2 regions of the Brucella sp. NBRC 12953 genome follow, and region 2 is predicted to be linked to the other one. Evidence: riboswitches for the same ligand, from Rfam matches in the RefSeq annotation. Region 2 holds a riboswitch; the other holds the start of a gene.

Region 1 (15,901 bases), on a different contig from region 2:
TCCGGCATTATCGGCCCGGACCGCGATATTCCGGCACCGGACGTCTATACCAACTCCATGATTATGGGCTGGATGGCAGACGAATATTCGCAGATCGTCGGCCAGTCTTCGCCTGCGGTTATCACCGGTAAGCCACTGGCACTTGGCGGTTCGCTGGGCCGTAATGATGCGACCGCACGCGGCGGCTTCTATCTCGTTCGCCATCTGGCGCATGATCTTGGCCTTGCTTCGCAGCTTCGCGTCACCGTTCAGGGCTTCGGCAATGCCGGTCAGTTCTTTGCAAAACTGATGGCCAGCGACGGCCATAAGATCGTTGCCGTTTCGGATTCGTCGGGTGCTGTTTATTGCGCAAACGGTCTTGATCTTGACCTGTTGTTGAAAGCCAAGGATCAGGGCAAGTCGGTTGTTTCCACCGCTGGCAGCAACGGTCATGAAGCGATCAGCGCTGATGAACTGCTTGCAGTTGATTGCGATGTGCTTGCGCCAAGCGCCATGGAAAACATGATCCATGTCGACAACGCCGCTTCCATCAAGAGCAAGTTGATTGTTGAGCTGGCAAACGGTCCTGTGACGCCCGAAGCCGACAAAATTCTCGAGCAAAAGGGCGTTATCGTTCTACCGGATATTCTGGCCAATGCCGGCGGCGTGACGGTTTCCTACTTTGAATGGGTTCAGAATCGCCAGGGCTATTACTGGACGCTTGAAGAAATCCATGAGCGCCTGAAGACCATCATGGAACGTGAAGGCCGCGCCATCTGGAACCATGCCAAGCAACACAAGGTAACTGTTCGCTCGGCAGCCTATGTTCATGCGCTGGAACGCCTTGCACAGGCTATCGAGGCGCACGGCACGCAGAATTATTTCTCTGCCTGATTATATATTTCGAGACGGTCCCTCCTGTCAGCTATCTGACAGGAGGGAATTTCTAACCATCAAAATTTTTCAGCCTGATAATCGTATAATACTTGCCCAAAAGGCTCTTTGAATAGCGCCTCACCGTTCCTATATCCTGTAAAATCAGGAAACAGCGAGGAATGGGATGAATATCGGGCAAGCCGCCAAAGCATCGGGCATATCGGCGAAAATGATCCGCCATTATGAAACCATCGGGCTTATCGAGGCTGCCGACAGAACCAGCTCGGGTTATCGCGTCTATACGCAAAATGATGTCGAAACGCTGCGTTTCATCCGATCAAGTCGTGATCTTGGATTTCAGGTCGAACAGATCAAGGAACTGCTTGCCCTCTGGCGCGACCGCAATCGTGCATCTTCCGATGTGAAGAAAGTCGCATTGCAGCATGTCGAAGACCTCGAAGCCAAGATGAAGCAGTTGCAGAACATGGCTGATACGCTGCGTCACCTCGCCCATAATTGCCATGGCGACAACCGGCCCGATTGCCCGATCATCCATGAGCTTGCCAGCCACAGCGCACCGAAGGCCGTTCGCCCAGCCCCGCGCAAAGGCGAATTGTTGCACGGAAAAATCTGACGGGCGCCTTTGAGAGATAAGAGCATAAAAGCAAAACGCCGGGAATTTCCCGGCGTTTCTGTTTGATGTGCGCTGTCGATTACTTTTATACCAAGGCGGCTCAAGATGCTGACGCATCACGCCTTGAAAAAGTTCAATTGCCACTCGGGCTTAACCAAAACTCCATGAGTCATACTCATGGAGTTTTGGTATTACGCGCATCTCGGTCCGAAAGACGCGCTTTATTTCGGCAGCGTATAGGCAATCACATAGTCGCCCGGCTTGGTGCCGACCGAACCATGACCGCCCGCGACCATCAGCACGAATTGCTGATCACCGACGGTGTAGGTCATTGGTGTGGACTGACCGCCTGCAGGCAGACGCGCTTCCCACAGAACCTCACCATTGGTGAGATTATAAGCACGGAGATAATCATCCACCGCAGCACCCAGGAAGGCTACGCCACCAGCGGTGATCATCGGACCACCAATGCCCGGTACGCCCACCTTGAATGGCAGCGGAACCGGTGCCATGTCACGGATCGTACCGTTGCGGTGCTTATAGACCGTCTTGCCTGTGCGCAGATCGACACCCGCGACATAGCCCCATGGCGGCGACTGACACGGAATGCCCAGCGGGCTCAGGAATGGCCCCATGAACACGCCGTAAGGCGCGCCATCATTGCGGTTCAGGCCCTGTTCGCTGCCCTTCTCGTCCTGACCGCGCGGCGGAATATCCGCACGCGGCACAAGGCGCGAGGTGAAAGCGAGATAGGTCGGCATACCAAACATCACCTGACGCTCAGGGTCGACCGCCACGCTGCCCCAGTTGAAGACACCAAAATTGCCCGGATAGACAATCGTGCCTTTGAGAGAAGGCGGCGTGTAACGTCCCTCATAGAAATGCTTGTGGAACGCAATGCGGCAAGCGAGCTGATCGAACAATGTCACGCCCCACATATCGCTTTCCTTGAGCGGTGGCGGGCTGAATGTCAGATCAGAGATCGGTTGCGTTGGTGATGTGTGATCTTCCGGGATTGCGCCGGTCGGTGCTGCCATCTCACTGATCGGGATAATCGGCTCGCCAGTGCGGCGGTCGAGTACATAGAGATCGCCCTGCTTGGTCGGACCAACCAGCGCGGGAACGCCGTTGATGTCAAGCAGGACCGGCTGTGCTGGCACGTCCATGTCCCACAGATCGTGGTGGACGGTCTGGCGAACCCACTTCACCTGCCCGGTGTTCACATCCAGCGCCACGATGGACGACGAATATTTTTCGACATTTTCGCTGCGGCCCATGCCGAGTTGATCCGGCACCTGATTGCCAAGTGGAATGAAGATCAGACCAAGCTTTTCATCAACACTTGATACCGACCAGCTGTTCGGAGAATTGGTCGTATAGTGCTGGCCTTCCGGCAGAGGTGTGGTGACATCGGGATTTCCCGAATCCCAGTTCCACAGCAGCTCTCCGGTACGGATATCGAAGGCGCGAATGACGCCCGACTGTTCTTCAGTCGAGTAATTATCATTGACGGCACCGCCGACAATGATCTTGTCACCCACGACCGCCGGTGGCGAGGTTGAGTAGTAGTAACCTGCCGGATTATATTTCATGCCGTGGCTGAGATCGAGCGTACCGCCATTGGCGAAATCGGTGCAGATCTCGCCGCTTTGCGTATCCAGCGCGATCAGACGAGCGTCAGACGTCGGCAGATAAACGCGTTCTGAACATTTCGCACCAGCAGTTGCAGTCGAATCCTTCCAGTAGCTGACGCCACGGCAGGTCTGGTGCTGGCGATCGGTGTTGAAGCCGACCTTCGGATCGAACCTCCACTTTTCCTTGCCGGTCGCAGCATCAAGGGCGATAGCCCAGTTATGCGGCGTGCAAAGGAAGAGCGAGTCGCCGATTTTGAGTGGCGTCACCTGATAGGTGGTTTCACCCACATCTTCCGGCTGCTTCACATCACCGGTCTGGTATTGCCAGGCGACCTGAAGTTTGGAGACATTTTCAGGCGTTATCTGTGCAAGCGGCGAGTAGCGCTGTCCGTAAGGTGTGCGCCCATATTGGTGCCATTCACCATCAGGCACATTGCCACCGAGATCAGGCGTTGCGGCAACCTTTTCCGTTGGTAGGTTGCCATTGATGCTGGTTGGGTCCTGCGTCATCGAATAGCCGGCAACAACAAGTGCTGCGAGCGTCGCTATCGTGAGTGGCAAGCCACCGCCGTTCAGCGGCTTTCTGACCCATGGCGTGAGCAGCCAAAGGCCAAGCAGAACAATGATGCCGCCGGTTGAGCCAAGCCGCCACCAATCGAAGCCAACTTCATAAACCGCCCAGCCGAGCGCTCCAAGGATGACCAGCGCGTAAATCCAGAGCGCCAGAGAGCTTCGTTTGAGAAGAAAGAAGCCGGTCAGCAGAAAGCCTACAGCAATCGCTATGAAGGCCCAGCTGCCACCCAATGTGGCGAGGTAGATACCGGCTGCGCCGAGCGCAAGACCAATCAGTAAAAACAGAATAGACGTCAGAGAAACAAGCAAGACATTACCCCCTTCAAGTAGTGACTGCAGTCCCGCCGTGCATGACTGTTACTTGAAACAAAGATGCACGGATTAAACCGAATTCGATGCATTTCTGATTTGGGTAGGCCTCATATTGGTAGAAGTGTCGCAGCAAATTGATTGCTGCGCAACACGGCTTGCCTGCTCATCCACATAGGCGGCAAAATAAAAAATCCAGTGGCAAATGTTTAAAAGCAATATCGCCTGTCGGCAGCGAGAAGACTGCCGACAGGATAACCCTATAATCAGGCCATTGGGCTTTTGAAACTGCGCAGGCGCAAGGCATTGCTCAGTACGAAAATGCTAGAAAGCGCCATCGCACCTGCTGCCAGCACCGGCGAAAGAAGCGTGCCGGTAAACGGATAAAGAATACCAGCGGCAACCGGAATCAACGCCACGTTATAGGCAAAAGCCCAGAACAGGTTTTCGCTGATGTTGCGGATTGTGGCCTTTGAGATTGCAATCGCATTGACCACGCCACGCAGATCACCTGACATCAGCACAACATCAGCGCTTTCAATCGCAATATCGGTGCCTGTGCCAATCGCAATACCCACATCGGCGTAAGCCAGAGCTGGTGCATCATTGATACCGTCACCCACAAAGGCAATGCGCTTGCCCCCAGCCGAAAGGCGCTTCAAAGCTTCGACCTTGCCGTCCGGCAGCACTTCCGCAACCACTTCATCAATGCCAAGGCGCTTGGCAATCGCCTGAGCAGTGCGGCGGTTGTCGCCGGTAATCATCGCGACTTTGAGACCCTGCTCATGCATGGCAGCAATGGCGGCAGGCGTGGTTTCCTTCATCGGGTCGGCAACCGTGATAATGGCAGCGAGCTTGCCGTCGATTGCTGCATAAAGCGGGGTCTGGCCTTCATCGCCAAGACGGCTCGCATCATCCGCAAACACCGCTACATCCAGACCGAGCTTTGCCATATAGCGATCAGCACCAATGGCAACTTCACGACCCGAAACGCTGGCCTTAAGCCCGAAACCGGGAACGGACTCAAAGGCCGAAACATCGGCAAGCTTCAGTCCCTTTTCCTTTGCAGCCGTCACAATCGCATCAGCAATTGGATGTTCGGAACGTGCTTCCACCGCTGCAACCAGCGCCAGGGCTTCATCCTTATCGATGCCATCGACAACAGCGAAATGCGCCAAAGCCGGCTTACCTTGTGTCAGCGTGCCGGTTTTGTCGACCGCAATCACCGATGCATCACGCAGCGTTTGCAGCGCGTCACCACGACGGAACAGAACGCCAAATTCTGCAGCGCGACCCGTGCCCACCATGATCGAGGTCGGCGTTGCAAGCCCCATGGCACATGGGCAGGCGATAATGACAACCGCAATAGCATTGACCAGCGCGTAGCCCATCATGGCTGTGCCGCCGATAACCAGCCATGCAATGAAAGTAAGGACCGCAGCAGCCATAACTGCAGGCACGAACCAGCCAGTGACCTTATCAACCTTGGCCTGAATGGGCAGCTTGTCAGCCTGCGCGTCCTCAACCATCCGCACGATCTGCGAGATGACCATATCGCGGCCAACCTTGGTTGCACGGAATGTGAAGGCGCCGGTTTTGTTGATCGTGCCGCCGACGACTTCCGCGCCCTCTTCTTTGGCAACGGGTACGGGTTCGCCGGTAATCATCGATTCATCCACAAAGGACGAGCCTTCGATCACCTCGCCATCGACGGGGACTTTCTCGCCCGGACGCACCTGAACGACATCGCCGACCCGCACATCTTCAAGTGGCACATCGATCGCGTCGCCATTGCGGAGCACGCGGGCCGACTTGGCCTGCAAGCCAACGAGACGGCTGATCGCAGCCGAGGTTCGGCCCTTGGCACGAGCTTCCAGATAACGGCCAATCAGGATCAGCGTGACAATGACAGCAGCGGCCTCGAAATAGACGTTGACTGTTCCTGCCGGCAGAATATCCGGCCAGAAGGTTGCAACGACAGAAAAGCCCCATGCGGCGGCTGTTCCGACAACCACCAGCGAGTTCATGTCGGGTGCGGCACGCAGAAGGGCCGGAATGCCTTTCTTGAAAAAGCGCATACCCGGGCCGAAGAGGACAAGTGTTGTCAGCACAAACTGGAAATACCAGCTGTTCTGCATTCCAATCGTGTCCATGACGAACATGTGCACCGCTGGAACGATATGCGATCCCATTTCAAGAATGAAAACCGGCAGGGTCAGAACCGCAGCAAGGATGACGTTCTTTTTCAGCTCAAGCGCTTCCGCATCGCGCTTGTCAGATTGCGTTTCCTGCTTGGCATCGCTGCGTGCCTCTTCAAGAGAACGCGCTTCATAGCCCGCGGTTTCAACCGCCTTGACAAGATCACCAAGCGGCACCTGGCCAGCCAATTCGACATGAGCGCGTTCGGTCGCGAGATTAACGCTGGCGCGGGTTACGCCTGGCACGGCATTCAATGCCTTTTCAACCTTGCTCACACAGGAGGCGCAGCTCATGCCTTCAATGGCGAGATCGGCACTTCCTGATGGCACATCATAGCCTGCCTTGCGGATCGCGTCGATGACTGCTGGCATGTCGGGTGCGGCCTTGAAGGTCACATCGGCGCGCTCGGTTGCAAGATTGACAGACACCTTGTCAACGCCCGGTACTTTCGCGACAGCCTTCTCAACAGATGACACGCAAGAGGCACAGCTCATGCCCTCGACGGGAATGGCGAAACTTGTGTTTTCGGATTTGACTGGCTTGTTCATGGCAATCCCTTCTTCTGCGCATCGTGCTTTCCGAAGATCGTTGCCGATTTTTGAGCCGATGCTGCAGCCCCTTTTTAAAGGGCTAGATACTGAGTTGCATCATAAGTAACCCTTCCCACCGTTGGAAGGTCAAGCCTTATTCATAAATGATTTTCAGATGGCCATTTCGTTCTGCGGCTGCATTACAGCGAGGATTGATCCGCAGCGGGTCTGGATGAATTCGGGCACCTCAGCTGCAGGCATCGGACGCCCCATCAGGAAGCCCTGCACCTCGCCGAAATTCTGCTTGCGCAGGCATTCAAGCTGCTGCGTGGTTTCCACGCCTTCAGCAGTCGTTACAATCCGAAAACCAGCGCCCAGCGTGGCGACCGCCTGAATGATCGCGAGATCACGGGTATCGACTTCGATGCCCGATACAAAACTGCGGTCAACCTTGATCTTGTCGAACGGGAACGAGCGCAGATAGCTGAGCGATGAATAGCCAGTGCCAAAATCATCCATGGCGATCCGCACACCCAGGCGACGCAACTCAAACAGCAGTTCGATATTGTGTTTGCTGTTTTGCAGGAAAACGGATTCCGTGATTTCAAGTTCGAGACGTTCTGGAGATAAAGCCGCCTCATCAAGCGCTTCCGTGACGGAATCGAGCAGCGTCGTCTGATTGAACTGCACCGGAGAAAGATTGACCGAAACTTTGATCTCATCCGGCCAGGAAGCTGCCTGACAACAAGCCTGTCTCAGCACCCAATCGCCGATGGGGCCGATAAGCCCGGCTTCTTCTGCAATCGGAATGAACTCAACCGGCGAGACCATGCCCAGCGATGGATGACGCCAGCGCAGCAGGGCTTCAAACCCGGATATACGACCTGATTCCAGATTGAAGATCGGTTGGTAATGCAGCTCGAACTGCTTCGCGGCCAAGGCCACCCGCAGATCAGTTGTCATCGCATGGCGTTTCTCAACAGCCAGTCGCAGCGAATGTTGGTAGAAGCGGAACGTTCGCCGACCATCCGCCTTGGCGGCATAAAGCGCCAAATCAGCATTGCGCATCAGCACGTCGGTATCTTCACCATGCAGAGGCGCCTGAGCGATACCAAGACTGCAAGACACGAATTCCGTCGTATCACCGAGATCAAACGGATCCTGAAAAGCTGAAAGAAGGCGGTCCGCAAACATGGCAATCTGCGAAATCGCATCGCTGCGATAGATGATGGCGAATTCATCGCCACCAAGTCGCGCGAGAAACTGATCGCAAGTCGTGATGTTCTTAAGACGCGTCGCCACCTGATTGAGCAGCAGATCACCTATCTGGTGGCCCCTGCTGTCATTAATGGTCTTGAAGTGGTCGATGTCGAGATAGAACAGCGCAAACGCCGGAGCGCTGTCGCCCTTTTTCAGAATATTTTCAATATATTGCGAAAAATAGGCACGGTTCGGCAGGTCCGTCAGACTGTCGTGCATGGCGATATGCGTCATGCGCTGTTCAGTCTCGCGTCGCTCAGTAATATCTTCGACAAGCCCGATCAGGTAACGCGATTTATCGCCTTCAACAGGTGGAATGGGACGTTTGATGATCCGCATCCGGCGCGGTGTGCCGTCAGCACAACGAATATCCCGCTCAATCGTCAACACATCGCCGCGGCGCATTGCCAGCCGATCCTGCTGCGTCAGAAGCTTTGCTTCCTCGCTTGGGAAAATTTCGGCGTCGATCGAGCCAACTACATGGTCGATATTGTGACCGCTGATCGTGGACGCTGCCTGATTGTAGAGAACATATCGGCCTTCGTCCTGCATATCCTTGACGAAAACACCAAGCGGCATGTTGTTGACCAGTCCATCAAGCAGAGACTGCACATGACTTGCCTGCCGGGTCGCCTCTGCCAGTTCGGTCATGTCTTGAACGATTGCCAGAATGACCTGCTTGCCGTCGAAGACGACCTGGCGTCCGTAAGTGAGAACCTCGATGGTTTCGCCGTTGGCTTTGAGATGCTGCCAGCGTTCGGGACGCTCAAGATCGCTTCTGTCGCGCACGGCTGCAAACATCCGCTCCCGCTCGGTCTGCGGACGGATATCAAGCACTGTCATGCCGGGGATTTCGTCTGCAGAATAGCCGTAAAGCGCATGGGCCGCTTCATTCATGACAATGAATGCTAGCGTTTCAGGATCATAGACCCACATGGGTGTCGGATGAGTTGTAAAAAGAATACGGAAATCCTCGTCGGATGTGCGCACCATCGCATCACCCGAGTGAGCCTCACCGGCTTCCCGCTTCCTCATCATTGGTCCCTCATCAGACAAATCCTGACTGGATGTTTTCCGCTCTCATGCGAGAGTTAACCCGGAGAATCAGATCAAACTGTCTGTAGCAGGACGATGCAATCCGGTGGATAGCTTACAGTATATAATTTTAACAAATTATATACAAATTATCAAAATCCCTAATTTAGCGCCTGCAATTTGTCGTTTTACAGTCTCTTGACCGGCCTGCTGTTCCGGCCTATGCTTAAGACACAAAATTCGTTGGGGTGCCTTCGAAGCAAGATCAGGAAAAGCGCTAAACGGTTTTCCATCCGACCTTGCGACACAAAAGGCTGAGAGACGCTGACCGCGTTAACCCATTGAACCTGATCCGGGTAATACCTGCGTAGGGAACGGAGTTTGGCGCGTCGCGAACAAGGAGGATTTCATCTTCCGTGGGGCAAAGCCCCAAAACCCGTTCATGACGTCTCAATTTTCCGTTCGGAATGAGAGACGACATGATGGACTTAAGACAAAGCCTCTCCCGAACAAAAGCAAGCAGCAGCAATGGTGCATCCGTGCCTATTTGCGTGACTATTGCTGGCTCCGACAGCGGCGGCGGTGCTGGCATTCAGGCTGATCTAAAGAGCTTTTCAGCACTGAACGTCTATGGTGCAAGCGTCATTACAGCGATCACCGCACAGAACACATTAGCGGTCACAGCAGTCCACGATGTTCCGTCTGAAATCGTTGCGGCACAGATTGATGCAGTCTTCAGCGATCTCAATGTGGCTTCGGTCAAGATCGGCATGGTGTCGGTGCCGGAAACCATTCAGACAATCGCCAAAGGCCTTGGGCATTTCTCTGGGCCGGTGGTTCTTGATCCGGTGATGGTGGCGAAATCCGGCGACAGGCTTTTGAGCGAAACCGCAATCTCGACATTGCGCGAAAAACTGATCCCGCTTTCATGCCTTCTGACACCAAACCGACCGGAAGCAGCTTGCCTGCTCGATTGTGCCATCGCGCGAAATAATGATGAGGCGGAAGAACAGGGGCGCGCTTTGCTCAAGCTTGGTGCAAAGGCTGTGCTGATGAAAGGCGGGCACGCTGAGGGCGACATCTGCACCGACCTTCTCATCCGTGCAAATCTGCCGACGATCCAGCTGGAAGCGCCGCGTATCTACACGCAGAACACCCATGGCACCGGATGCACGCTTTCATCAGCAATTGCAGCGGGACTTGGCAAGGGGCTTTCGATGGAAAAGGCCCTTCGTGAAGCGCACAGCTATCTGCAAGCGGCCATCCGGTCCGCTAACACGTTGCAGGTCGGAAGCGGGCACGGCCCCGTGCATCATTTCCACGCCTTGTGGGAGATTGCATAATGCGCGTCACCATCATCGGCGCGGGTGTTGCAGGTCTTGCCTGTGCCGCAGAATTTAGTGACCAAGGCCACGCCGTCACTGTGGTTGCCAAAAGCACCGCAATCGGCTCCGACAGTTGCTCTTGGTTTGCAGGCGGAATGCTGGCCCCGTGGTGCGAAGGCGAGAGTGCGGAAGAGCCCGTCGTCAGGCTGGGGCAAGAAGCGATTAGCTGGTGGGAACGGCATGTTTCGACAGTCCACCGCAAGGGCACGCTCGTCATTTCCCACACACGCGATACGACTGAACTGCGCCGCTTCGCCCGTCGCACGGCAGCCTTCGACACAATTGATTCCGAACAGATTGATGCACTGGAGCCGGACCTTGCAGGCCGTTTCCGGCATGGGCTTTTCTTTGCTGAGGAAGGCCACCTCAATCCGCGCAATACACTGATCGAACTTGCCGAAAACCTGCAAAAGAAAGGCGTCGTCTTTCATCTCGGGCAAGATGCGAAAGATGTAAAAATCGACACCGATATCACCGTCGATGCGCGTGGTCTGGCAGCGCGCGATCAATTGCAGGAGCTGCGCGGCGTAAAGGGCGAAATGCTGGTGGTTCGCTCCCGCGACATCAATCTTTCACGCCCTGTGCGCCTGCTGCATCCGCGCATTCCGCTCTACATCGTGCCGCGCGGTGACGGCATTCATATGATCGGGGCAACCATGATCGAAAGCGATGAGAGAGGCGGCATCAGCGTTCGCTCGACGCTGGAAATGTTAAGCGCCGCCTATGCGCTGCATCCGGCATTTGGCGAAGCGGAAATTCTGGAAACCGGCGTCGATGCCCGCCCCGCCTTCCCCGACAACCTGCCGCGTGTGCGCAAGCGTGGCCAGACAATCTATGTCAACGGGCTTTACCGGCACGGCTTTCTGCTCTCGCCTGCTGTTGCACGCATGGCGGTTGCGGCAGCAACCAAGACCGAACAACAACCTGAACTTCTGGAGAACCTGGCATGACCATCGTTTTAAATGGCGAGGTCTTTGAGACCAAAAGCGCCAATCTTTTCGCTCTGCTTGCAGAAATCGAACTTGATGAAGCGGTGGTCGCAACCGCGCTCAATGGCGAATTCATTGCAGGCGATGAACGCGAGGAAACGCTGATCGGCGAAGGCGATCGCATCGAAGTGCTCGCGCCGATGCAGGGAGGCTAAGATGCTGGAATTTTACGGAAAAACATTTGAAAGCCGCCTGCTATTGGGAACGGCGCAATATCCGTCCCCCTCTATTCTTGCTGACAGCGTCCGCTCGTCAAAGTCGGAAATCGTGACGGTTTCGCTGCGGCGCGAGAGCGGAAATATGCGTGCCGGTCAGGACTTCTGGACACTGATCAAGGATCTGGGTGTTTCGGTTTTGCCCAATACTGCCGGGTGCCATACCGCACGCGAAGCAATCACCACGGCAAAAATGGCCCGTGACGTTTTCGGCACAAACTGGATCAAGCTTGAAGTCATCGGCGATCACGACACGTTGCAGCCCGATCCTTTCGGACTGGTGGAAGCAGCACGAATTCTCTGCGATGAGGGTTTTGAGGTCTTTCCCTATATGAATGACGATCTTGTGGTTGCGGAGAAACTGATTGAGGCAGGCTGCAAGGTGTTGATGCCATGGGGCGCGCCGATTGGTTCAGGTCGCGGCCTCAACAATCCTTATGCGCTTAAAACCATGCGTGCGCATTTCCCCGATATTCCACTGGTCGTGGATGCCGGTATTGGCGTGCCATCGCACGCTGCAACCGCCATGGAACTTGGCTTTGATGCCGTGCTAATCAACACCGCCGTTGCCAAAGCAGGTGATCCAGCCGCTATCGCCCGCGCTTTTGCACTCGCTGTTGAAGCTGGGCGCATCGCCTATGAAGCCGATCCGATTGAAGCCCGCGACATGGCTGCCCCCTCCACTCCATTACTCGGAAAGGCATTTTTGTAATGGCCCTTGATCCGTTCTACCCGATCTTTGACAGCGCCAGCTGGTGTGAGCGCATGGTGCCGCTTGGCATCAAACTCGTGCAGCTGCGCATCAAGGATAAGAACGACGCTGAACTGCGCGCAGAAATTCGTGCAGCTCGCGAAATTTGCGCGCGATATGATTGCCAGCTCATCGTCAATGACTACTGGAAACTGGCGATTGAGGAAGGCTGCGACTTCATACATCTCGGTCAGGAAGACCTTGATGAAGCCGATCTCGATGCAATCCGTGAGAGCGGTGTGAAGCTCGGTGTATCCAGCCATGACGAGGCTGAACTTGATCGCGCATTAGCGCTAAAGCCAGCCTATATCGCGCTCGGCCCTGTCTATCCGACCATTCTCAAAAAGATGAAATGGCATGAACAGGGACTGGACCGCGTCAGCCAATGGAAAGCCACCCTTGGTGATATTCCGCTCGTTGGCATTGGCGGCATGAATGTGGAGCGCGCGCCGGGCGTCTTTAAAGCCGGAGCTGACATTGTATCCGTCGTCACCGACATCACTCTCAATCCTGATCCGGAAGCCCGCGTTCGGCAGTGGATCGAAGTTACACGCCCCTATCTAAAGTAGACCTAATATTCGCTTTAACGCGCATCTTGTCCGAAAACCGCTTCACACTTTTCGGGATGCGCTCTAACCGGAGGAAACATTGAAAAAACTGATTTTTGCTGCGCTTTTCAGCGCCACGGCTTCGTTCGCCCTGATGTCAGCTCAGGCTGCTCACGCGAACGATAAATTCAAACTCATACTCGACTGGTATGTGAACCCGGATCATGGGCCGATCATCGTGGCCGACAAGCTCGGTTACTTCAAGGACGCGGGTCTTGATGTGGAAATCATCGCGCCCGCAGACGCCTCTGTGCCGCCCAAAATGGTTGCGGCTGGACAGGCTGATCTGGCAATTTCCTATCAGCAGCAGGTGCATCTCGATGTTCATGCCGATATTCCGCTGATCCGTGTCGGCACTCTGGTCGATTCTCCGCTCAACTGCCTGATGGTGCGTGACGATGGCTCGGTCAATTCGATTGCCGATCTCAAAGGCAAGAAGATCGGCTTCTCGGTCGCTGGTGTTGAAGAAACGGTACTTGGCACCATTCTCAAAAACCACGACATAAAGCTTTCAGATGTCGAACTTATCAATGTGAACTTCTCGCTCGCACCATCGCTGATGTCGAAACAGGTTGATGCGGTGATGGGTGCCTATCGCAATGTCGAGCTCAACCAGATGGCGGTTGAAGGGGTTGCGGGCAAATGCTTCTTCGTCGAGGAGGAGGGCGTGCCGGTCTATGACGAGCTGGTGTATGTCGCCAACTCAAACAAGCTGGATGCGAACGAAAAAGAACGGATTTCGCGCTTTCTGGCAGCCACCGAAAAAGCCGCGCAATATATCGTCAATCATCCAGAGCAAAGCTACGACCTGTTCGCGTCTTACAGTTCTGAACTCAAAGACGAGCTGAATCAGCGCGCCTGGAAAGACACGGTTGCCCGTTTCTCGCGCTCACCCGCAAGCCTCGATTATGGACGCTGGAGCCGTTACGAAACCTATCTCAAGGATAACGGTCTCGTGCCTTCGATCCTGCCTGTCGAGAAATTTGCAATCGACGTCAACGCGGGAGGTGACAAGTCATGAGTAACACGCTTTATTCATCTGAACTGTTCACCCGCCTGCGTGCCGCAACGCTGGATGACTGGAAGCCCTATATCGATCATGAATTTGTCCGCGGACTGGGCAATGGCACGCTGCCGAAATCGGCATTCCTGCATTATCTCAGGCAGGACTACGTTTATCTGCATCACTATGCCCGCGCCTTTGCGCTGGGTGTCGTGAAGGCAGGCAGCTTGCAGGAAACGCGGCTCTGCGCCGAAATCATGCATGGGCTGGCGGTCACAGAACTGCCGCTGCATGTCGGAATCTGCGCACGCGAAGGCATAACCGAAGACGATCTTTACAACACAAAAGAAGAGCCGGAAAACCTCGCCTATACGCGCTACGTACTCGATTGCGGGCAGGCAGGCGATTTCCTCGACCTGCTGACCGCGCTTGTTCCCTGCGCGCATGGCTATGGCGAAATCGGGGTCAATCTGGCAGCCACCGCACATACCGGCACACCCTATCAAGAGTGGATCGACACCTATGCAGGCGCTGATTATCAGGAGATGTGCCACACGGTTGGAAAGCTTTTTGATCAGGCTGCAAAAGACCGCATCGGCACGGATTTCGAGAGTAGCCCGCGCTGGCCAAAGCTCTGCCAGATTTTTGCAACCGCAAGCAGGCTCGAAGCGAACTTCTGGAGCATGGGTATTTCGGGGGGTCTTAAGGGAGCATGACGCGCATCGCTCCTCGCTCGCGCAAAAAACGCATCGCCGACGGGTTTCTGTCGGCGTTTGCTGTGCTGGCACTTTGGCAGGCTGTGGTGAGCATCTGGCAGATGCCGCGCTTCATCCTGCCCGGCCCGCTCGACGTCGTGCAATCACTCATCACCAATGCACAGTTGATCGCCGATAATGCAGTCGTGACATTTGGCGAGGTGCTGGGCGGGCTGTTTCTCGGCTCTGCCATTGGCGTTCTCACAGCCATAGGGCTGATGATGTCGCCGCTCGCACAACGGCTTGTCATGCCGGTGATGGTGTTCAGTCAGGCGCTTCCGATATTTGCACTCGCTCCGATCTTAACACTCTCGCTCGGCTATGGACCGGCATCGAAAATTGCCGTTACCATTCTGATGATCTTCTTTCCGGTCGTCTCCACCTTTCTGGATGGAATGCAACGGACGGATCAGACGCTGATTAATGCCGCCGAAAACCTTGGCGCCAAGCCCATGCAAATTCTGTTTCGTGTACGCATTCCCGCAGCTTTCCCGTCGCTTGCTTCGGGGTTAAGTCTTGCTGCCGTCTATGCACCAATTGGGGCTGTAGTGGGCGAATGGGTCGGAGCATCAAAAGGTCTTGGTTATCTGATGCTGCTCGCCAATGGTCGCGCCAAGGTCGATCTGATGTTCGCAAGCCTGTTCGTGCTGGCCGCCTTCACCATGCTTTTACATGCAACCATCTCGCATTTTTCGCGCAAGCTCGCCGCATGGCCGCGAAAGCTGTAAGGCAGCATTTTTGCCACACTCAATAGATTGAAATTAAGTTTCTGCATTTTGCCACTTGGCAAATAGATTTGCTCATTTATTGTGCAGCCATCTGAAACACTGGCAAGAGGTATGAGATGCGTGTCTATCCATTTCCGTCGGTGCCCGGTGTTAACGCGGGGGCATCCAAGCTTTAGGTCTTTGGCCCGTGTTGCAGGCTAAGGCCTGATCGCCCTCCCTAAAAGGGCATATTCCTAACAACTTCCAAATTTGCCGCAGCTCTCAGCAGCTGTTTGTTTTGTCTTCGTTTTCAAACATCGTTCGACGCAAAACCGCTTCGTGCTTTTAATGAAAATGATTTTAAAGGAACCAGAATCCGTCTTCGCGCGGCCTGGTATTATTCATATGACTCGGTTTCGTATCAATTTCCGGGGACCTGCTTTCCGCAATGTCCTCGGC
Region 2 (15,901 bases):
ACCTATGCATCATGGTGGATCCGCGCATCGATGCAGGACTATATCCTGCGCAACTGGTCGATTGTGCGCGGTGGTACCAGCTCGGCGCAAAAGTCTCTTTTCTTCAATCTTCGTCGTCTGCGCTCCAAGCTTGCGCAGGAAGACGAGACGATGAGCAAAGCCGATATCTATCGCGAAATTTCGACCCAGCTCGGGGTTTCGGCAACAGATGTCGAGTTCATGGATAGCAGGCTGTCTGGCTCCGATAGTTCTTTGTCGGCATCAATGAATAATGATGAATCAGGCACTTCCACACGGATGGATTTTCTCGTCGATGATCATCCTTTGCAGGATGAAGTCGTGGAAAGCACGATCGATATGGAGCGTCGCGTCAGCTGGCTTCATACGGCGCTTCATGCGCTGAACGAACGTGAGCTGCACATCATTCGCGAGCGTCGGCTCGACGATGATGGCGTGACGTTAGAAGCACTGGGCGAAAAGCTCGGTATTTCCAAGGAACGCGTTCGCCAGATTGAAAGCCGGGCAATGGAAAAGCTTAAACTGGCGTTACTCGACCAGCATGAGATGGCGGCTTATCAGGCCTGATTTCCCTGAAGTCGGGCTGACCAATCTTCGACCTTGCGATTTTCAAGGCGGCGGATAGCGTAGCGCTTCCAGCCGTCCGCAAGGTGTGGAATCTGGGCCATCAACGCCAGCTCCTCATAATTGAGCATGTCCACATAGAGCAGATGCCATACGCGATGCAGCGTCCATTCCGGTGACAGGCGCTCGACGAGGCGCATCGTGTCGCCTTCGCTGACTATACCCTCTTCAACAACCCGGTAATACCAGCCACTGCGGCCGCTCTTCTGTACGCGGATTGCCATATCCGTAATGTCGAAGCGGGCATTGAGCTTCCAGCAAGGCTGGCGGCCCTGCGAGACTTCAACGAGCGCACTGCCAAGGCGGAAACGATCGCCAACCGCCACATTATGCTCGGTCAGTCCGGTGGTGGAAATGTTTTCGCCAAAGGCACCGGGCATTTCGAGACGCGGATTTTCACCAACATCGTCAACCCAGGTTGCATAATGATCGTGCGGGTAATGATGGACGGCCTTTTCGGGGCCGCCATGCACTTTCCTGTCGCCCTGTGCGTCGCATTCGAGCCCCTCACGCAGCAAACGAACGGGGCCAGATACCGGCTTCTTATCGATGCCGCTCGGTGCGCCACGCGGTCCCAGTGGAGCGATCTGGCCTGCAAGCAATGACTCGACGATGACTTCCATGGGCTTAAAACGTCTCGTGATTTAAACTATTCATGCGACATGCTTCATTCACTGATGATCTTGACGCGATCACCTACGGAAACTGTCGCGCCCGCCGACATGGCATTGAGCAGGCGGAAGAGTTCAAGTTTACGCGTTGTGCCCTGCATACGTGCGGACAGGCTGCCCATTGTATCGCCGGGCTTCACTGTCACGACACGGATACGCAATGGCTTGAGCGCTTCCTGTTCGGTCGGCGTCAGTAGACGGAAGGACTGTGTTACGGTCTGCGATGCAGGCTGCAGAGCAGTGCTGCCTTTTGGAGCAGCCGTCAGGAAGCGATAGACCTTATTGTTGGTGCCGATCACCACAATGTCGAACTGCCAGCGATCAGCGCTTGCGCTCGCAGTTGCAGCAGGCATGCCGTTGATCGTGATCGGACGGATCGAGCTTTCATCAAGCCCTGTCACCCAGCCCGACTTGATATAATCGGTGAGGTTTGAGCCGGAAGGCAGCGATGCGCCGTCAAAGCGGATTGCCACTTCACCCGGACCGCTGGCCATGACGGCATTGGCAGAATTGTCGATGGTGAAGCCAGCAGGAGCCGTAAAGGTTACGCCGAGCTTTGGATGGATGAAGGTCTGCTCACGCACATAGCCTTCATTTGGCGAGTCGCCGTAAAGCAGCCCGTCGATACCATTGAGGAAGGAATCGCGATCCGTGGTGCCGACACCCGGCGCACCGATGCGGCGCGCGTGGCCGAGCGCAAGCTGAATGCGCTGTGGCGTTGCCGGGTGGCTTGCAAGGAAGTCGAGGCTTGCATCGGTTGCACCCGATACGGAGCGGAAATCGGTATAGGCTTCCATAGACTGCAGGAAGCGGGCGGAGGCAAAAGGATCGTAGCCTGCTTCGCCAATCATTTTGATGCCGATAGCATCGGCCTGCAGTTCCTGATTGCGCGAGAACTGTGCAAGACGAAGCTTGCCGCGGATGGTTGCTTCGCGGCTTGCGCTCTCATTATGCAGCACTTCGGTTGCGACACGGCCTGCAATAGCAGTTTCGGCTTCCTTCTCCTGACGAAGAATGCCGTGATTGGCAACGACGTGACCCATTTCATGCGCGATAACGGCTGCGACTTCGGACGAGTCGTTAGCCAGCGCCAGCAGGCCGCGCGTTACGTAAAGAAAACCACCCGGCAAAGCGAAGGCATTAATGTTGGGGCTGTCGAGGATTGTGATGCGATAGGTCTGATCCGGCTTGTCGGAAACCGTTGTCAGATTGCCGACGATCTTGGCGACCATGCGTTCAAGCTTCGGATCTTTATACTCGCCGCCATAGGTGGCGAGGATGCGCGGATGCTGTTGCGCGCCGATCTGTGCCAGCCGGTCGTTACGCGTGACGTTTTCAACGGTGACAGGATTTGAAGAAGGCTGCAGCCCAAGATCTTTGCTTGAATTGATCGACTGACAGCCTGATATCAAGCTGACAGCAAGCAAGCCAAAACCAATGGCTGGTTTCCGCCAATTGCGCTGTGCCCGTTCTGGCAGAGAAAGGGGGAGACACAGGGAGGCCCGGAGACGGGTCGTGTGACGGAACAGTATTTTACCCTCGCAATTGAATCAGCACCGATAGCATTGGCGCAAATCTAGCCATAGACTGAAGTACCTACAAGAAGTAGATCAGTCCTCAAAGCCGTTCTTCAAGGCGAATGCGAACAAAATATGTCCACAGCGTTAACTCTATTTGAGCTTTGAGGTTTCACCACCGATATAGTGTTTCAAAGCTTCCGGTCCAGATGGCGACAGCAACTCATGGGCAGGGCCTTGTGCGGAAATTCGGCCATTGTCGAGAAATAGCAACAGTGCGTCGAGATAGAGCGCGTCTTCCGGCGTATGCGTGACCATCAGAACGGTCATGCCGTTTTCCTTGTGCAGCTCCCGCACAAGATCAAGCATCTGGTGCCGCAGAGCAGGGCCAAGCGATGCGAAGGCTTCGTCCAGCAATAAAACGGGTCTTGCCCGTACCAGCGCGCGTGCAATTGCGACGCGCTGGCGTTCGCCGCCCGAAAGCGCTTCGGGTTTGCGGTTCTCTTTGCCTTTCAGCCCCACACGCTCCAGTGCCGTCGCGATAGCGGCGCGGTCCTGCTGGTTGAGCTTCAGGTTCGCAGAGCGGCCAAGCCCGACATTCTGTTCAACGCTCAGATGAGCAAACAGATTGTTTTCCTGAAACACCATCGATACGGGCCGAGATGCTGGCGGCAGGCTTGTTACATCTTCATTGCCGATTTTGATTTGCCCTGACTGCGGGGTTTCAAAACCGGCGATCAGGTTCAGCAGAGTGGATTTGCCAGAGCCGCTTGGTCCGACAATGGCTGCAATCGCACCGCCCGGAATGGTCGCTCTGAATTCCATCACTGTTTCGCCATAGCTGAAACGCACATCATGGAGCTTGATTTCGCTGAGGCTACTCTTGCTGAGCGCATTCATGGGAGCGGTATTTCCTTTCGGGACGCGGCTGCGCGGTCGGCAATCATCATCAGACAAAGACATAAGATTCCGAGGATCAGGGCAAGGCCCGCTGCATCGAATGTGCGGTAGCTGCCCATACGCTGCAACAGCAGATAGGGTAGGGTTTGCAGCGCGTCGCTGCCAAAAAGCGCAATGGTTCCGAGATCACCAAGCGAAAGCGCCATCGCAAATGCGAATGCCATGCCGAAAGGCTTGCGAATGGCTGGCCAGTCGATGAGCCGCAACCGGTTGAAGCCGGATATGCCGAGCTGCGCGCAAAGTCGATTATGACGAACAGCTGATGTATCCCATGCCGGACGCAGCAGGCGCACGGCAAAAGGCATTGCCATTGCCGCATTGACTGTCACGACCATGAAAGGGGCCATCGTGAATGGGTCGGTGAAGTGACGCAGCAAAATAAACCAGCCAGCACCAATGACGATAGGCGGCATCACAAGGATGAGGCTTGCACCCGTATCGAAAAGATTAGCCAAGCGCCTGCTTTTGGTTGCTTCGCGCGCTATCACAAGGGAAAGCGATAGGATGACGGCAAGAAGCGCTGCGCCAAATCCCAGAACAACGCTGGTGCCAATAGCATTTGATACGGCTCTTTCGCTCATCAGGCGCATGAGATCAGCAGCAAGACCGGACACCACAATGCCCGTAACGGGCAAAGCCACATAGAGAAAGCCGATGCCAATCGCCACAATGTTGAAGAGGCGTTCAAGGCCATCTGGCCTGCCATAGCGGCGTGGGGCAGTGGTGAGAGTGAAACCCTCTTCCGAAGGTCGACCCGTGAGGCGTAAGGCCGCGAGAATTAGCACAGTGAGTGTCAGCTGTGCCAGTGTGAGTGCCACGGCGCGTGCTGGATCAAAGTCGAAATGCAGGCTTTGATAGATTGCAACTTCCAGTGTAGTGGCGCGTGGCCCGCCGCCGAGTGTGAGAACCGTTGTGAAACTCGTTACACAGAGCATGAAGATAAGGCCGATCATGCCGGGCAGATTGCGCCTTATGGTCGGCCATTCAATCAGGCGAAAGCGAGCTGTGCCCTTCATGCCGAGTTGTGCTGCGAGTTTCCAGTAGTCAGCGGGAATCGATTCATAGGCTGCCAGAATGAGCCGCACCGCCAAGGGCATATTGAAAAACACATGCGCGATCAGAATGCCCGTCAAGCCGTAAATATCGGGTTGTACTGGATATCCCAGCGTCTGCGATAGCTGCGCGATAAAACCATTGCGCCCGTAAATGCTGGTAATGCCGAGCACAGTTACAAGGGCGGGCAGGGCGAGCGGCAGCGCGAAAAGGCGCAGGATCAATCCGCGCCCCGGAAAACGGGCTTCCGAATAAAGAGCGCGCGCTACAGGAATGGCAAACAGCACTGAAATCAGGCTCGACAGAACCGCCTGCCAGATCGTGAAACGTGCAATACGCTGAAGATAGGGATCAAGAAATATTCTGAAGCTAAAGCCGCTGGCCTCAAGTCCCAGGGCGATTAGTGAGCCGCCGACCAGACTTGCCAGAAAGCCAAGCGCCAGTACGCCCGCAAGAGATTTGATTGCGGGCGTTGTCTGGACTGGCCGGGTGCTGGTCAGCGTTTCACTCATTTGCTGGAAGCTGCCAGCCATTCATCGACCCAGGCCTTGCGGTTCTTTGCAACTTCGTCTGCCGGGATGAGAAGTGTCTTTTCCGGCTTCGGCAGTTTGTCGAAGGCGGCAGCAAGAGGTGCAGATGTTTTGCCTGCCGGGAACATCCAGTTGGTTTCAGGGATTACATCCTGAAAGCCTGGGCCGGTCATAAATGCGAGGAATTTCTGCGCCAGCGGGTTTTTTGCACCCGTTGTTGTCTGGGCGGCAAGCTCAATCTGAAGGTAATTGCCTTCAGGATAAGCCAGCGCCTTATAGCGTTCCGTATTCTCGGCAATCATATGGTAGGCAGGGGAGGTGGTGTAGGACAGCACCATTGGCGCTTCACCCTTGGTGAACAGGCCATATGCTTCCGACCAGCCCGGAGTAACCGTGAGAATGCGCTTCTGCAACTTTTCCCATGCTTCGCCTGCCTGATCGCCATAGACCGATTTGATCCAGAGCAGAATGCCGAGGCCCGGTGTCGATGTGCGCGGATCCTGAATGACTATCTTTTGCGAAGGATCGCCTTCGACCAGCTCTTTCAGGCTTTTGGGCGGATTTGGCAGTTTCTCGGAATCATAGACGATGGCGAAATAGCCGTAATCATAAGGTACGAAAATATCGTCCTTGAAGTCGCCCGGCACTTTGACATTGGAAAGATCAATGCCGCTTGGCGCGAAATAGCCCGTGGCGCGTGCTTCCGTGGTCAGGTTCGTGTCGAGGCCAAGGACGATGTCCGCTTTGGTATTGCCGCCTTCAAGCTTCAGGCGATTGAGCAGTGCTACGCCATCAGCCGATGCCACCCATTCCAGCTCGCAATCGCATTCTTTCTCGAAATTTTCCTTGACCTTTGGACCTGGACCCCACTCGGAAACGAAGCTGTCATAGGTATAGATGGTCAGCTTGTCTTTGGCCTGCGCAACAGGCGCAAAGGCAAAAGCTGCGGTCAGCGACAGGGTAAGCAGAGATAAAAGCCGCATAACGGCATTCCTTTCTTTTATTCGAAAAGATTGAGCGCCGCTTGGGAAATCGGTCAGCATCTAATCCCTCCGCCGGTACAAACCGGATCAGGTTCAGCGGGTTAGCCGGAGTGCGGCCTCTCAGCCATTCAGAGATTGAATGGCACCCCGTTAGAGCAGGGCTGACAATAGATGTTTGCATCACGAAGGGCAAGGGATCGCAATGCGGGCTTTCAGCTATAATTTCTGCATGTTATGAGCGGTTTATGAGCACATTTGTCATTCTACTCGGCGGCGATCTCGTCGTCACGGATCGCCTGAAAAGCCAGATTGCAGGAGCGCGTGTTCTTGCGGCGGACAGTGGCATACGTCATGCGGCCGCGCTGGACGTGGAGCCGGAACTGTGGCTGGGGGATTTCGATTCCGCTTCCGATGCTTTGCAAAAGCAGTATGCCCATGTGCCGCAGAAGAGTTTTCCGCGCGCCAAAGACATGACCGATGGTGAGCTTGCGCTGTCGGAAGCCTATGAGCGTGGCGCCGAAAAGGTCATTTTGTGCGGTGCTTTTGGCGGCGCCCGCACCGATCATACGCTGTTGCACCTCACCATGGCGACAGCTCAGGCAGCGGACGGTCGCAACATTCTTCTCTCAAGTGGAGAGGAAGAAGCATGGCCGCTGGTGCCCGGTGATTATCTCTATGATTTTGCAGACGGCACATCGTTCAGCGTCATAAATTTCTGCACAGTTGAAGGTTTGTCGATCAAAAATGCCGAGTGGCCGTTAGATAATGTGACACTGCCTTTCGGCTCTTCCTGGACCGTATCCAACATTGTGCGTGGAACTCTTTGTGTTTCCGTGCGTTCTGGTCTTGCGATACTCGTAGCTAACTTTGGTGAAGAGACCCCGCTTTAGGACGGCTGCTAACCTTATCAATTGAAACTGCTTGACGCTGACGGTCGAAACGTATTGTAAATGTTCCCAAGCGGGTAAGATCTGCTTTACGCCGAAATTGGGGACGCAAAGTCGGTGTTGGTGTAACTTTAAGTAGGAGATTGTTTCATGAAATCACGTCTTTCCATGATTGCAATCGTCGGCGCGCTTGCGTTCTCAACAGCAGCATGCACGACGGCTGAACAGCGTACTGCCGGCTATGGCGTTGGTGGTGCAGCTCTTGGTGCGCTCGCCGGCGGTGCAATTGGCGGCAGCGGTCGCGGTGCTCTGGCTGGTGCAGCTATCGGTGGCGTCGCTGGTACGCTTCTCGGTGCAGCACAGACCCGTAATGGCGTTCAATACTGCCGTTACCGCGACAATTACGGTCGCACATACGAAGCACCTTGTAACTAAGGTGCCCAAGCCGCTGAGCGGTTTTGAATTCAACAAACAGGCCGGGGAAACCCGGCCTGTTTCTTTTTTGGCCATACCCATTTGACAGAATGCGTTTTGTCCTCGACAAGCAGGGCAGAAATTTCAACGGCATTTTTCAAAGAGAACCATGGCACCTCCGCTTCTTCGCCTCGATCAGATCAAGCTAACCTTTGGCGGCACGCCGCTGCTTGAGGACGCAGCCCTCTCGGTTAGCGAGGGCGACCGCATCGCGCTGGTCGGACGCAATGGTTCCGGCAAATCCACTCTGCTTAAAATTGCCGCCGGTATGGTCGAAGCGACCTCTGGCGAAATCTACAAGCATCCGGGTGCCACTATCCGTTATCTGCCGCAGGTGCCTGATCTTGATGGCTTTGCCAATGTCCGTGCGTATGTGGAAGCCGGTCTTGGACCAACAGACGATCCGCATCGTGTGACCTATCTGCTGGAACATCTGGGGCTTACCGGCGAGGAAAAGCCCGATCATCTGTCAGGTGGTGAAGCACGTCGTGCAGCGCTTGCCCGCGTGATTGCTCCACAGCCTGATGTATTGTTGCTCGATGAGCCGACCAACCATCTCGATCTGACAACGATTGAATGGCTTGAAGGTGAGCTGCGTCAGATCCGTTCAGCCATCGTTCTAATCTCGCACGACCGCCGCTTTCTGGAGAATGTCAGCCGTTCGACAGTCTGGCTTGATCGCGGCCTTACCCGCCGCATCGATCAGGGCTTTGGTCATTTTGAGGAATGGCGTGACAAGGTTCTCGAAGAAGAAGAACGCGACCATCACAAGCTTGGGCGCCAGATTGCGCGCGAGGAACATTGGTTGCGCTATGGCGTAACCGCTCGCCGCAAGCGCAATATGCGCCGTCTTGGTGAGTTGCATTCCATGCGCGCTGATTTCCGCAATCACCGCAAGGCACAGGGTACAGCTGTTCTGGCGGCCAGTGATTCCAAGGAATCCGGCAAGCTGGTGATTGAAGCGAAGAAGCTGAACAAGGCTTATGGCGAGCGCGTTCTCGTTCAGGATTTTTCGACGCGTGTTCAACGTGGCGACCGTATCGGTCTTGTTGGTCCAAACGGCGCAGGCAAGACGACGCTTTTGTCGATGCTGACCGGCAAGCTTGAGCCTGATTCCGGTACATTACGACTTGGCGTCAATCTGGAAATGGCCGAGCTTGATCAGAAGCGCGAAAGCCTGAACCTTGATGACACGCTCGCGCATTATCTCACAGACGGGCGTGGCGAAAGCCTCGTGGTCAATGGCGAGCAGCGCCATGTTGTTTCCTACATGAAAGACTTCCTGTTCCAGCCGGAACAAGCGCGGACACCAATCCGCGAACTTTCCGGTGGTGAGCGGGCACGTCTGATGTTGGCGCGTGTTCTGGCGCGGCCTGCCAATCTGCTGATCCTTGACGAGCCGACCAACGATCTCGACATGGAAACGCTCGATCTGTTGCAGGAACTGGTTTCCGGCTTTCCGGGAACGGTCATTCTTGTAAGCCACGACCGCGATTTCCTTGATCGTACGGTAACGTCTGTAATCGCGCCGGAAGGTGATGGTAACTGGCTCGAATATGCCGGTGGCTATGCCGATATGATGGCACAGCGTAAAGAGCAGGCGTTGGCAAAACGCAACGTCAAGACGACGACAGCTCGCACTGACGAAAAGGGTGGGGATGCACCGCAGCCCAAACGCGATGAAAAGCGCAAGCTTTCCTATAAGCAGAAATTCGCGCTCGAAACCTTACCCGGCAAAATGGATGCTTTGGCAAAGGAAATGACTGTGCTGGAAGGTAAGCTTGCCGACCCGCAACTTTATGCCAAAGACCCGACGCTTTTTGGAAAGACTGCCGATCTTCTTGAAAAGAAGCGCTCTGAACACTCTGCCATGGAAGAAGAATGGCTGAAGCTGGAGATGTTGCGCGAAGAACTGGAAGGGTAGTTTACCCTTCCGTTTCGTTTCTGGTTAAGCGCTTGCCTTGTCGAGCAGGGCAATCGCTTCAGCATCCAGCTTGATCTGTGCGGCATCGAGCAGCTCATTGAGCTGTGTGAGACGCGTGGCGCTGGCGATTGGTGCCGTAATGGATGGTCTCGCAATTAGCCAGGCAATTGCGATTTGCGCCGGTTTAGCGTCATTGGCACGAGCAACTTGATCAAGTGCCGCAATAATCCGCGACCCGCGATCCGTCAGGTATTTCTCTACCGTTTGACCGCGCGCACTCTGGCCGAGATCGTCTTTTGAGCGGTATTTGCCGGTCAGGAAGCCGGAAGCCAGCGAATAATAATTGATAACACCCAACTCATTGTCGCGGCAGATCGCTTCAAGTCCATCCTCAAAAGCCGATCTGTCGTAGAGATTGTAAAGCGGCTGCAAGGTTTCATAGCGCGGCAGGCCATGCTTCTTCGCAACATCAAGCGATTCTGTCAGACGTTCCGGTGTCAGATTGGATGCGCCGATTGCACGGACTTTACCGGCCTTGATCAGCTCCTGATAGGTGCCGAGAACATCTTCAAACGGCGTTTCGGGATCATCCCAGTGCGACTGGTAGAGATCGATATAGTCGGTTTGCAGCCGTTTGAGGGAGGCATCGACGGCTTTGCGGATATAGCTTGGTGAAAGGCCTTTTTCGTCGGGGCCCATTTCAGAACCGACCTTGGTGGCAATCACAACCTTGTGGCGCAGGCCGCGGGATTTCAGCCAGTTGCCAATAATGGTTTCGGATTCACCACCGATATTGCCCGGTGCCCATGCGGAATACACGTCCGCAGTATCGATGAAATTGAGACCGGCATCGACAAAACGGTCGAGAAGCGAAAATGATGTTGCTTCATCGACCGTCCAGCCAAACACATTGCCGCCAAAACAAAGCGGCGAAACCTCGAGTTCAGTACGTCCGAGTTTTCTAAACTCCATGGACCCTATCCCCTTCCTGTGTGTACGAATTCCGGCGAATTCGCAGGGCTTCGATTTCAGGAAGAAGCAACAGGCCGGACGCACCGCGCCCTAAATGTCAGCCCATACCAAGTGCATCCATATAAAGCTGGAGCATGGCTTCTTCTTCCTGACGTTCATGGTCTTCTTTTTTACGCAGACGAATAATGGTCCTTACGACCTTGCTGTCAAACCCCGAACCCTTCAATTCCGCGTAAACTTCCTTGATATCGTCGCCGATGGTCTTTTTTTCTTCTTCAAGACGCTCGATGCGCTCGATGAAAGCACGCAACTGGCCTACGGCGATGGTCTGGGCTTCGCTGGTAATGTCGTCGCTCACGGGTTTCTCCAATTCAGCTCGATTATCAATAAAGGTCAAAGGTCACTCGTTACAGGAACAGGACCGTTGCCGAAAGTCGGACATGGTTTTCCTGCGAGTCGCAGGCAAAATTAAGAGCCGCTGGGGTAAGAAAAACGCGTTTTATCGCGTTATGGCTGTGGATAGCGGGCAAAGCGTCAGTCTGTCAGATGTGGAACCGGGCCTGAACGCGAACCATAATGGCGGATTTCGTGGATTTCCGGCATTGCGTTGATGGCATTAAGCATGGGGGCAAGCCGATCGGCCCATTCACGCGCACCCGCCTTGTCAGCAATCAGATCCTGACGCACTTCAATCAGAACATGCGCATAACCACGCGCCGTTGCATGACGATACATCGCATCGTTTTTAAGTGCGCCATCATAAGGCTCATTATCACCGACAATGAGGCCCGGCTCTTCGCGCAGCATGGAAAGCAGTGGTGTAACGGCGCGCGGATCAGAATCCCAAAGCAATCCGATTTGCCACGGACGATCCTTGCCGCGCCAGTTTGGCGTGAACGAATGGATCGAGACGATGAATGGGGCTTTCCCGCTTTCGGCTGCAACCCGCGTGCTCATGGATGCAACTGCATCATGATAGGGGCGATAGAAGCGGTCGAGGCGGATTTCACGCTGTTCGGGCGACATCGGATAATTGCCGGAGATCACCGCCCCATCAGACAATTGCATGATAAGCGTCGGATCGTCTTCGCCGCGATTGGGATCAATCAGCAGGCGTGAAAAGCCACCCATGACGGCTGGTGCATCAAGCTTCGCAGCCAATTGACGTGTCAGTTCCTCAACGCCGATATCATAGGCGATATGCCGCTCGAACTCGCCTTGCGCCAGGCCAAGGCTACCATATTCAGCCGGCAAATCACGGCGGGCATGGTCGGCGGTCAACAACAGGCCGAGGCTGAGATTGCCGTCGACCTGATAGACGGGGGAAAAGGACGGATCACATGACATGGATGCAGCTTCTTAGGTAGGATTTCTGTCATAAATCACAAGTAGTTTTAGCTCTGTCATGAGAAAGCCGGGATTGCAACGATCATTCTTAAAAGAATGGGGAAGGAGTTTCCGGAATGCGGCAAAGGAACGAATCTAATCGTTTAAATCGTGCTGAAATCGCTATGCAGTTCGAATGGAAATGCTGTAACTGATTTGTTCTCTCCGGGATTGCGTTGACATCAAAGGCGAAACTGCCGAAAAGAGAGCGACCGAAAGAGGATTTCCTTGCGTGAGACAAAAGCGATTGCGGGCTGAAGGAGTTCGGCGAATGCGACTTCCAATGTTTTTGGGTTTGTTTTCCAGTGTGCTGATTGGTGCTCTGGGGATGACATCCATGGAAGCGCGAGCCGATTTTCGAGTATGCAACTCAACCCAGAATCTCGTTGGCGTTGCCATTGGCTACAGAGCCAAAGCTGGTTGGGTGACGGAGGGCTGGTGGCACATTGATGGTTCCACCTGCAAAACCCTGATCGAAGGGCCTCTGACCTCGCGCTATTATTATCTTTACGCTGAGGATTCTCAGAGTGGTGGTCGCTGGGAAGGCAAAGTGAACATGTGTGTGGCGGAAAAGGAATTCCGCATCACTGGTGTTCAGGACTGTTTTGCACGCGGGTTTCAACGCAATGGCTTCCAGGAATACGATACCGGGGAACAATCGAGCTGGATGGTACAGCTCACCGATGAAACGCCGTTAGAAAACTCCACAGTTACAGGAACGAATAACCAATGAAACGCAACCGCAAGGTCAAGATTCTCGCCACACTCGGCCCGGCGTCAGGCGAGGAATCCGTTATCCGCAAGCTTTTTGAAGCTGGCGCAGACGTCTTCCGTATCAATATGAGCCATGCGGATCATGATCTGATGCGCACGCTCGTCAAGCGTATCCGTAATGTGGAAAAGGAACTGGGTCGCCCGATCGGGATTCTGGCCGACCTTCAGGGTCCAAAGCTGCGCGTTGGCAAGTTCAAGAATACAAAGGTCGCACTCGTTGCAGGCCAGACCTTCACGCTCGACAACAATGAAGAGCTTGGCGACGAAACCCGCGTCTATCTTCCGCATCCGGAAATTCTGGAAGCTGTTGAGCCGGGCCACCGCCTTCTCATCGACGACGGCAAGCTGGAGCTGATTGCTGAAGCAAGCGACGGCAAGTCGATCCGCTGCAAGGTTGTTGCAGGCACCAGCATTTCGGATCGTAAGGGCGTCAGCTTGCCGGATACCACGCTGGGTGTCGGCGCACTGACGGAAAAAGACTTCAAAGATTTTCATGCTGTTTTGCAGGAAGAAATTGACTGGGTTGCCCTGTCGTTCATTCAGCGCCCTGAAGATCTGATCGAAGCACGCAAGATTTCGGGCGGCAAGGTCGGCCTGATGTCGAAGATCGAAAAGCCGCAGGCTGTGACCCGTCTTGATGAGATCATTGAGCTCTCTGACGCGATCATGGTTGCGCGTGGCGATCTCGGCGTTGAAATGCCGCTGGAAAGCGTTCCCGGCATTCAGAAGCAGATGATCCGCAAGGCACGCCGCGCTGGTAAGCCAGTAGTGGTTGCCACGCAGATGCTTGAATCGATGATCACTGCACCGGTTCCGACCCGCGCTGAAGTATCGGACGTTGCGACCGCAGTGTTTGAAGGTGCTGACGCTGTCATGCTTTCGGCAGAATCTGCTTCCGGTCAGTATCCGGTTGAAGCTGTCGCAACCATGAACCGCATCGCGGAAAAGGTCGAACGTGAGCCGACCTATCCGGGCATTCTCGATGCACAGCGCGCAATCCCAGAACCAACCGGTTCTGACGCGATTGCCCTTGCTGCTCGTCAGATCGCTGAAACGCTTAACCTGTCGGCTATCGTCACCTATACGGCTTCGGGTGCAACGGGTCTGCGCGCTGCGCGTGAACGCCCACGCACGTCAATCATCGCACTGTCGCCGATTGTTGAAACCGCACGCCGTCTTTCGGTTGTCTGGGGTCTGCATTGTGTTGTGACTGAAGATGCACACGATCTGGAAGACATGGTCGACCATGCTTGTCAGGTCGCCTTCAAGGAAGAGTTCGGCAAGGCTGGTGATCGTCTGATCGTCACCGCAGGCGTACCATTCGGAACGCCAGGTGCCACCAACCTCCTACGCATCGCCTATATCGGCGCTGATGGTCAGTCTTCCACTGACTAATATAGAAGTACCTAGTTTGGGTGCATGATAGAAGTACAAAACGCGCTCCTTTCGGGGCGCGTTTTTGTTTGTATCTCTGTGAGAGAATCAGGTGCGGGTGTCGCTCAGCTCTTCCGTGAGATCGAGCAAGCTCTTCTGAGCATCTCGCATCATAGGATTGATCTGCAGTGCCTGCTCATAGGCTTTCAAAGCCTGTTCCTTCAGCCCACGCGCGCGCAGTATCTCCGCCATGCCTGTCAGGGCACCGTAGTGGCGCGGTTCAAGCTCCAGAGTACGATTGATGTCGTACATGGCGTGCGCATAGTCGTTACGCAGGAAATAGACGGTGGCGCGACGGTTCCATGCTTCTGCATAGTCCGGATTGAGCGCAATGGCTTCATTCAGGAAATCGAGCGCCGATGTGTAGCGCTTTTCCAGCATGGCAGCGCTTGCCCACTGAATGAGAAGATCAATCGTCGCGCTGCCTGACTGCGACCAGATCTGATTAATCTGGACGGTGAGCCGACGTGCCTTGGTTTCGTCAGAGGTGCGTTTGAGATCGGCAAAAAGCTTGTCGAGGCGCTCTTCCGGCGTTTGTTCGGCTTGATTTTGTTCTTTGGGAGCGGGCTTCTGGTCGCTGTCAGTGCCAACCTGCACCGGGGTAATCGGTGCTGTCAGGGACGGCTTTGTTTCGGCATAGGCCGAAGACGCACTGATCAGGGCCGAAAGGCCAAGCGTAATCAGAAGCGAAGAATTGTTCAGATAAGCAAAAACGTTCCGCATGCGCATAATTTTCATTATACGCAGCGGAACGTCAAATGCAAAATCAGAAATAAGATTAGCCCTGACGTGCCTTGAAGCGCGGAGCAGTCTTATTGATGATGTAAACGCGGCCCTTGCGGCGAACGAGCTGGCAGTCACGATGACGGGCCTTGAGCGCCTTGAGCGAATTCTTGATCTTCATGTCAATCACCGGTCTTGGTTGGCCCATCGACATGACATGTCTCGGGGCTTCATAAAAACAGGCGCCCAAGGCGCCAATTGGTTACAGGCAGTATTCCTGCCCGAAGGGTTGGCCGAAATACACAATATTCCAGCCAAATGTCAACTCCTGCGCCGCAGATTCACGAAGTCAGGTTCGGAAAATCTTGGCCTCAGGGACTGTTCACGGAAGAATCTGACAGATTCCTCCGTGAAGTTTAGTTTGCACGGGGCTTTATACGGGTTACGTGACCCATCTTGCGGCCTGGGCGCGCTTCTTTCTTACCGTAGAGATGCAGCACAGCATTCGATTCTGCGAGAATCGCTGGCACCTTTTCGACGTCATCGCCAATCAGATTCTCCATCACACAATCCGAATGGCGCACGGTGTCACCCAGCGGGAGGCTTGCAACGGCGCGAATGTGCTGCTCGAACTGCGAGATCGCGCAAGCGGCTTCCGTCCAGTGGCCGGAATTGTGAACGCGTGGTGCAAATTCATTGGCAAGCAGTGTGCCATCTGCGAGGACGAAGAATTCGAGACCAAGCACACCGACATAATCAAGCGCATGCAGGAGCTTCTCAGCGGCCTTGCTCGCAGCTTCTGCTGTCTGAGCCGAGATGGCGGCTGGAACCGTTGAGGTTGCGAGAATGCCGTCCTTATGAACGTTTTCCGCAATATCGAAGATTGCTACATTGCCGTCGCGATCACGGGCTGCAATGACCGAGACTTCGCGCTCGAATGCGACAAAGCCTTCGAGAATTGCCGGTGCGTG

The links. A riboswitch is a leader RNA that binds a small molecule or an ion and turns the genes downstream of it on or off. The one in region 2 is predicted to bind thiamine pyrophosphate.
Region 1: linked by a shared signal. The riboswitch ahead of thiD (bifunctional hydroxymethylpyrimidine kinase/phosphomethylpyrimidine kinase) and the one ahead of thiB (thiamine ABC transporter substrate binding subunit) in region 2 are both predicted to bind thiamine pyrophosphate.

The regions. Positions count from the first base shown of each region.
Region 1 is NZ_BAABSV010000002.1:192,146-208,046, forward strand. It holds gene ABWV94_RS04845 (Glu/Leu/Phe/Val family dehydrogenase) at 1-873, shown strand, start outside; gene cueR (Cu(I)-responsive transcriptional regulator) at 1,040-1,489, shown strand; gene ABWV94_RS04855 (glucose/quinate/shikimate family membrane-bound PQQ-dependent dehydrogenase) at 1,711-4,005, opposite strand; gene ABWV94_RS04860 (heavy metal translocating P-type ATPase) at 4,272-6,752, opposite strand; gene ABWV94_RS04865 (putative bifunctional diguanylate cyclase/phosphodiesterase) at 6,906-9,029, opposite strand; TPP riboswitch at 9,264-9,420, shown strand; gene thiD (bifunctional hydroxymethylpyrimidine kinase/phosphomethylpyrimidine kinase) at 9,512-10,372, shown strand; gene thiO (glycine oxidase ThiO) at 10,372-11,364, shown strand; gene thiS (sulfur carrier protein ThiS) at 11,361-11,558, shown strand; gene ABWV94_RS04885 (thiazole synthase) at 11,560-12,330, shown strand; gene ABWV94_RS04890 (thiamine phosphate synthase) at 12,330-12,938, shown strand; gene ABWV94_RS04895 (ABC transporter substrate-binding protein) at 13,018-13,998, shown strand; gene tenA (thiaminase II) at 13,995-14,696, shown strand; gene ABWV94_RS04905 (ABC transporter permease) at 14,693-15,463, shown strand; gene ABWV94_RS04910 (ABC transporter ATP-binding protein) at 15,848-15,901, shown strand, end outside.
Region 2 is NZ_BAABSV010000008.1:100,412-116,312, forward strand. It holds gene ABWV94_RS18450 (RNA polymerase factor sigma-32) at 1-585, shown strand, start outside; gene ABWV94_RS18455 (MOSC domain-containing protein) at 576-1,265, opposite strand; gene cdlP (cell division protease CdlP) at 1,310-2,791, opposite strand; gene thiQ (thiamine ABC transporter ATP-binding protein) at 2,984-3,730, opposite strand; gene thiP (thiamine/thiamine pyrophosphate ABC transporter permease ThiP) at 3,727-5,376, opposite strand; gene thiB (thiamine ABC transporter substrate binding subunit) at 5,352-6,356, opposite strand; TPP riboswitch at 6,404-6,516, opposite strand; gene ABWV94_RS18480 (thiamine diphosphokinase) at 6,602-7,246, shown strand; gene ABWV94_RS18485 (YMGG-like glycine zipper-containing protein) at 7,394-7,678, shown strand; gene ABWV94_RS18490 (ABC-F family ATP-binding cassette domain-containing protein) at 7,827-9,641, shown strand; gene ABWV94_RS18495 (aldo/keto reductase) at 9,666-10,613, opposite strand; gene ABWV94_RS18500 (DUF2312 domain-containing protein) at 10,711-10,971, opposite strand; gene ABWV94_RS18505 (N-formylglutamate amidohydrolase) at 11,148-11,960, opposite strand; gene ABWV94_RS18510 (DUF1036 domain-containing protein) at 12,271-12,732, shown strand; gene pyk (pyruvate kinase) at 12,729-14,168, shown strand; gene ABWV94_RS18520 (tetratricopeptide repeat protein) at 14,256-14,948, opposite strand; gene ykgO (type B 50S ribosomal protein L36) at 14,986-15,111, opposite strand; gene ABWV94_RS18530 (5-(carboxyamino)imidazole ribonucleotide synthase) at 15,347-15,901, opposite strand, start outside.